DNA from 2 places in the Streptomyces sp. NPDC021093 genome. Region 2 is predicted to be linked to the other one. Evidence: predicted binding sites of a transcription regulator. Region 2 holds the regulator's gene; the other holds the start of a gene.
What was found. Region 2 encodes HrcA, which represses chaperone genes, less so after heat shock. Its sites were predicted from a motif close to TTNGCACTCNGNNNNNCNGAGTGCNAA; they were not measured.

Region 1 (3,407 bases), on a different contig from region 2:
AAGTCCATGTCCCCGCCCGGCATGCCACCCGGGGCGGCAGCGCCGGCCTTCTCGGGCTTGTCGGCGATGACGGCCTCGGTGGTGAGGAACAGCGCGGCGATCGACGCGGCGTTCTGGAGGGCGGAGCGCGTGACCTTCGCCGGGTCCAGGATGCCCTCGGCGATCATGTCGACGTACTCACCGGTGGCGGCGTTCAGGCCGTGACCGATGGGCAGGTTGCGGACCTTCTCCACGACGACGCCACCCTCAAGACCACCGTTGACGGCGATCTGCTTGAGCGGGGCCTCCAGCGCGAGCTTCACGGCGTTGGCGCCGGTCGCCTCGTCGCCCGTGAGCTCCAGCTTCTCGAAGACGGCCGAGGCCTGGAGGAGGGCGACGCCACCACCGGCGACGATGCCCTCTTCGACGGCGGCCTTCGCGTTGCGAACGGCGTCCTCGATGCGGTGCTTGCGCTCCTTGAGCTCAACCTCCGTCGCGGCACCGGCCTTGATGACGGCCACGCCGCCCGCGAGCTTCGCCAGGCGCTCCTGGAGCTTCTCGCGGTCGTAGTCCGAGTCGCTGTTCTCGATCTCGGCGCGGATCTGGTTGACGCGACCGGCAACCTGCTCGCTGTCACCGGCACCGTCGACGATGGTCGTCTCGTCCTTGGTGATGACGACCTTGCGGGCGCGGCCGAGCAGGTCGAGACCGGCGTTCTCCAGCTTGAGGCCGACCTCCTCGGAGATGACCGTGCCGCCCGTGAGGATGGCGATGTCGTTCAGCATGGCCTTGCGGCGGTCGCCGAAGCCCGGGGCCTTGACGGCGACGGACTTGAACGTGCCACGGATCTTGTTGACGACGAGGGTGGAGAGCGCCTCGCCCTCGACGTCCTCGGCGATGATCAGCAGCGGCTTGCCGGACTGCATGACCTTCTCCAGCAGCGGAAGGAGGTCCTTCACGTTGCCGATCTTGCTGTTGACGATCAGGATGTACGGGTCGTCCAGCGCCGACTCCATGCGCTCCATGTCGGTCGCGAAGTACGCCGAGATGTAGCCCTTGTCGAAGCGCATGCCCTCGGTGAGCTCAAGCTCCAGGCCGAAGGTCTGCGACTCCTCGACCGTGATGACGCCTTCCTTGCCGACCTTGTCCATCGCCTCGGCGATGAGCTCGCCGATCTGAGTGTCGGCGGCGGAGATGGAGGCCGTCGAAGCGATCTGCTCCTTGGTCTCGACATCCTTCGCCTGCTCCAGGAGGGCGGCGGAGACGGCCTCGACGGCCTTCTCGATGCCACGCTTCAGGGCCATCGGGTTGGCACCCGCGGCGACGTTGCGCAGACCCTCGCGGACCAGCGCCTGCGCGAGGACGGTCGCGGTGGTCGTACCGTCACCGGCGACGTCGTCCGTCTTCTTCGCGACCTCCTTGACGAGCTCGGCGCCGATCTTCTCGTACGGGTCTTCGAGCTCGATCTCCTTGGCGATGGAGACACCGTCGTTGGTGATCGTGGGGGCGCCCCACTTCTTCTCAAGGACGACGTTGCGGCCCTTGGGGCCAAGGGTGACCTTGACGGCGTCGGCGAGCTGGTTCATGCCACGCTCGAGGCCGCGCCGGGCCTCCTCGTCGAACGCGATGATCTTGGCCATGTGAAGTGGTCCTCCCAGGACGGGGTGGATTTCTCCGGACCGGGGGTTCGATGCCCGCGACGGACGGCTTCGCAATGCCCGGGATTCCTTACCCCGACACCGCTCGGCCTCACCGAACCTGGTCCAAGTTCTGTCACTCTCACTGGGAGAGTGCTAACGCCAATGATTAGCACTCGACCCCTGCGAGTGCAAGCGGCTACCACAGTTCTTGGCGCGCGCAGCACGCTGTACGCCGGATGCGGGACGTCCTACGCCGGACGCAGCAAGGGCCCGTACCCCTGTGAGGGGATACGAGCCCTTGGTGCGTGAGTCGCTGAGTAGTGCGTCGGTGGCCGATCGCGCCGAGATTCAGACGGCGAGCTTGACCATGTCCGCCTGCGGACCCTTCTGGCCCTGCGAGATCTCGAATTCGACTCGCTGACCCTCTTCAAGGGTGCGGTAGCCGTCCATCTGGATCGCGCTGTAGTGGACGAAAACATCCGCACCACCGTCGACCGCGATGAAGCCGTACCCCTTCTCCGCGTTGAACCACTTGACGGTGCCCTGAGCCATGCCTAACTCCCCTATTACTGGCCCTTGCGCGGGACCGCACTTCGCGGCCCCGGGTCAGACCCCACCCGCCGACAGGAACGCGGAAGGTGTGCGCCGAAGCGCGTCGACCGCGGCTGAATGTATCCGCCCAACTGCCCTCTGCAACAGGTCAATCGGACGAGAATTCTGGGTACGCCTGAACGGCCGGATCGGTCAACTGCCTTGATTCCGGGGCAAGTCGGGCCGGACATAGTGTGCGCTTCGGCGGCAAAAGGCTCGAACGCGCGGGCCGCATCTTCTCTCGTTCTCATATGCTCGGGGCACAGGCGGAGAGCGGGCCTTCCCCTACTCTACCCCTTTCAACCATGCAGAATTGCCCCCTCCGCTTGTGAGCGGAGGGGGCAACTTCCGTTAACGCAGAGATCTTTGGGCAGAGATCTTTGGGCAGAGCGCCCCGAAGGCTCAGCCGCCGGCGACGGCCGGAATGATCGAGACGCCCGCACCGTCCGGCGTGGCCGTCTCCAGGCCGCTCTCGAAGCGCACGTCGTCGTCGTTCACGTACACGTTCACGAAGCGGCGCAGCTTGCCCTGGTCGTCCAGGACGCGGGCGGCGATGCCCGTGTGGTTCTTCTCCAGGTCGGCGATGACCTCGGCCAGGGTGGCGCCCTCGGCGGCGACCTCGGACTCGCCGCCGGTGTACGTGCGGAGGATGGTGGGGATGCGGACCTTGACGCTCATGGTGTTCAGCCTTCCGTTGCGTACGTACTCGACGAGATGGTCAGCGGGCCAGGCCGGCGTCGCGGAACGCGTCCAGGCTCGGGCGGATGGTCGCGGAAGGGCCGGTGGTCGGGGCCACCGCGTCCAGCGTCTTGAGGCCGTCGCCCGTGTTGAGCACGACGGTGGTCAGTGTCGGGTCGAGCAGACCGGCCTCGATGAGCTTCTTCGTGACGCCGACGGTCACGCCGCCCGCGGTCTCCGCGAAGATGCCCTCGGTGCGGGCCAGCAGCTTGATCGCGTCGACGACCTGCTCGTCGTTCACGTCCTCGACCGCGCCGCCCGTACGGCGGGCGATGTCCAGGACGTACGGGCCGTCCGCCGGGTTGCCGATGGCCAGGGACTTGGCGATGGTGTTCGGCTTCTGCGGCCGTACGACGTCGTGACCGGCCTTGAAGGCCGTCGACACCGGCGAGCAGCCCTCCGCCTGGGCGCCGAAGATCTTGTACGGCCTGTCCTCGACCAGACCGAGCTTGATCAGCT
Region 2 (3,407 bases):
CCGGACCCCCAGCAGCCCCGGCACCCGCTGCTCAGCGCCCGTTGAAAGCGTCCTTCAACCGCGAGAAGAGCCCTTGCTGCCCCGGCTGGAACTGCCCCGTGGGCCGCTCCTCGCCGCGCAGCTTCGCCAGCTGGCGCAGCAGGTCCTCCTGCTGCGGGTCCAGCTTCGACGGCGTCAGCACCTCGACGTGCACGATCAGGTCGCCGCGACCGCCACCGCGCAGGTGTGTCACGCCGCGCCCGTGCAGCGGCACCGACTGGCCCGACTGCGTACCGGGCCTGATGTCGATCTCCTCGACCCCGTCGAGCGTCTCCAGCGGCACCTTGGTGCCGAGCGCGCCCGCCGTCATCGGGATGGTCACCGTGCAGTGCAGGTCGTCGCCGCGCCGCTGGAAGGTGGGGTGCGCCAGCTCGTGGATCTCCACATAGAGGTCGCCGGCGGGGCCGCCGCCGGGGCCGACCTCGCCCTCGCCCGCGAGCTGGATGCGGGTGCCGTTGTCGACACCTGCCGGGATCTTCACCGTGAGCGTGCGACGCGACCGGACGCGGCCGTCGCCGGCGCACTCCGGGCACGGCGTCGGCACGACCGTGCCGAAGCCCTGGCACTGCGGGCAGGGCCGCGAGGTCATGACCTGGCCGAGGAACGACCGGGTGACCTGCGAGACCTCACCGCGACCGCGACACATGTCACAGGTCTGCGCGGCGGTGCCGGGGGCCGCGCCCTCGCCGCTGCAGGTCGTACAGACGACAGCCGTGTCGACCTGGATTTCCTTGGTGGTGCCGAAGGCCGCCTCGTTGAGGTCGATCTCCAGCCGGATCATGGCGTCCTGGCCGCGGCGGGTGCGCGAACGCGGGCCGCGCTGGGACGCCGTACCGAAGAAGGCGTCCATGATGTCGGAGAAGTTTCCGAAGCCACCCTGGCCGAAGCCGCCCGCGCCGCCTCCGCCGGAGGCCGACAGCGGGTCGCCGCCGAGGTCGTAGACCTGCTTCTTCTGCGGGTCCGACAACACCTCGTAGGCGGCGTTGATCTCCTTGAAGCGCTCCTGAGTCTTCGGGTCCGGATTCACATCCGGGTGAAGCTCACGCGCAAGACGCCTGAACGCCTTCTTGATTTCGTCCTGGGAAGCGTCGCGGCGCACGCCGAGTACGGCGTAGTAGTCCGTGGCCACTTACGACTCCGCCAGGATCTGTCCGACGTAACGTGCCACTGCGCGTACCGCTCCCATCGTTCCGGGGTAGTCCATGCGGGTCGGTCCGACCACGCCTAGCTTGGCGACTGCCTCGTCGCCCGAACCGTAGCCGACTGCGACCACGGACGTAGAACTGAGTCCCTCGTGAGCATTCTCATGACCGATACGTACGGTCATGCCTGACTCCGTGGCCTCGCCGAGCAGCTTCAGCAGGACGACCTGCTCCTCCAGCGCCTCCAGTACGGGGCGGATGGTGAGCGGGAAGTCGTGGCCGAAGCGGGTGAGATTGGCGGTTCCGCCGATCATCAGCCGTTCCTCGGTCTCTTCCACAAGTGTTTCCAGAAGAGTCGCGAGAACCGTCGAAACGGTTCCCCTGTCCTCCGGTTCGAACGACTCGGGAAGTTCCTGCACCAGTTGCGGCACATCGGCGAACCTGCGGCCCACGACCCGGCTGTTGAGCCGGGCCCGCAGGTCCGCGAGGGACATCTCGCCGAACGGCGCCGGGCAGTCGATCATCCGCTGCTCGACCCGGCCGGTGTCGGTGATCAGCACCAGCATCAGCCGGGCGGGCGCCAGCGACAGAAGCTCCACGTGGCGCACCGTCGACCGCGTCAGCGACGGGTACTGGACGACGGCCACCTGCCGGGTCAGCTGCGCGAGCAGCCGCACCGTACGGGCGACGACGTCGTCGAGGTCGAGGGAGGCGTCCAGGAAGCTCTGGATCGCCCGCCGCTCCGGCGTGGACAGGGGCTTGACCCCGGCCAGCCGGTCGACGAACAGCCGGTAGCCCTTGTCCGTGGGGATCCGCCCGGCACTGGTGTGCGGCTGGGCGATGAACCCCTCGTCCTCCAGGGCCGCCATGTCGTTGCGCACGGTGGCCGGGGAAACACCGAGCTGATGCCGCTCGGTGAGGGCCTTGGAGCCGACGGGCTCCTCCGTGCCGACATAGTCCTGGACGATGGCGCGCAGCACTTCAAGTCTGCGTTCACTGAGCATCGCGCACACCTCCAAGCCGTGATGTTCCCTGGTGCAGATCGGGCGTGCGGGGCTGATACCCCGGCACTCTGCCTGGCACTCCCCGTCTGCGAGTGCCAGCGATTGTCGGGCCAGTGTACGGCGGCGGGGTGCTGCCCGGGCAAGGGCGGCGGCTCACGCTAGCGTCACGGTATGGAGATGCGATGGGAAGAGGCCGGCTGGGAACGTCTCGCTCCGGGTGTCGGCAGGCGCCGGCTGCCGGGCTGGGACGCGACGATCGGCCTGGTGGCGGGCGGGCAGGGAGCGCTTCTGTACGACACGGGGTCGTCGCTTCGCGAGGGCGCCGGGATCCGGCTGCAGGCCGAGTCGTTGCTCGGCCGCAGAGTGACGCATCTCGCGCTCAGCCATCCCCACTTCGACCATGTGCTGGGGTCGGGCGTCTTCGCGGGCGTCGAGGTGTTCGCGGCGGTCGGCATGGACACGCTGCTCGTCTCGCAACGGGAGTCGATCTCCACCGACGCGGTACGTCACGGAGTGGCGCCGGACGCCGCCGTCGAGGCCGCGGAGCTGCTGGCCGCCCCGCACCACCTGGTCTCCGACGAGCGGACCCTCGACCTGGGCGGCGGGCGCAGCGTCCTGTTCGCCAACCTGGGCCCCGCGCACAGCGGCCACGACCTGGTGGCCCTCGTGCCGGGCCTGGAGGGCGGCCCCGAGGTCGTCTTCTGCGGGGACCTGGTGGAGGAGTCGGGGGAGCCGCAGGCGGGCACTGACGCGGTCGGTGGGCGGTGGCCCGAGGCACTGGACCGGCTCCTCTCTCTGGGCGGCGAGGACGCCGTGTACGTGCCGGGGCACGGTGCCGCGGTGGACGCGGCGTTCGTACGGGCCCAACGCGACGCGCTGGCACGCCGTTTCAGGGCCTCCTAGCTGCCCCTCGTGCACGTGTCGTAGCGTCAGCCGCATGCGCAGCTACAGCCCCGACTTCACCCCGCCCTGGAAGAAGTCGACGCCCGCCCCCGAACTCCCCGCCGATCACGACCTGGTGGTGGAGGAGGTGTCGACCGGCTTCTGCGGTGCGGTGATCCGTACCGAGAAGACGGCGGAGGGCCCGACGGTCACCCTGGAGGACCGCTTCGGCAAGCACCGGGTGTTCCCGATGACTGTGGCCGGCTTCCTCTTCGAGGGCGCGCCGGTGACGCTGGTACGGCCGTCCTCGGGGGCCGGTCCTGTGCGCCCCGCCCGGACC

Region 1: groL (chaperonin GroEL) is a predicted target of HrcA. The motif match lies at 1,750-1,776, and genes of this name have one in related genera.

What each region holds. Positions count from the first base shown of each region.
Region 1 is NZ_JBIRQJ010000019.1:36,435-39,841, forward strand. It holds gene groL (chaperonin GroEL) at 1-1,619, opposite strand, end outside; gene ACH4SP_RS40695 (cold-shock protein) at 1,968-2,171, opposite strand; gene ACH4SP_RS40700 (MoaD/ThiS family protein) at 2,613-2,888, opposite strand; gene thrC (threonine synthase) at 2,929-3,407, opposite strand, start outside.
Region 2 is NZ_JBIRQJ010000006.1:240,091-243,497, forward strand. It holds gene dnaJ (molecular chaperone DnaJ) at 32-1,168, opposite strand; gene hrcA (heat-inducible transcriptional repressor HrcA) at 1,169-2,185, opposite strand; gene ACH4SP_RS20205 (MBL fold metallo-hydrolase) at 2,357-3,088, shown strand; gene ACH4SP_RS20210 (DUF3097 domain-containing protein) at 3,123-3,407, shown strand, end outside.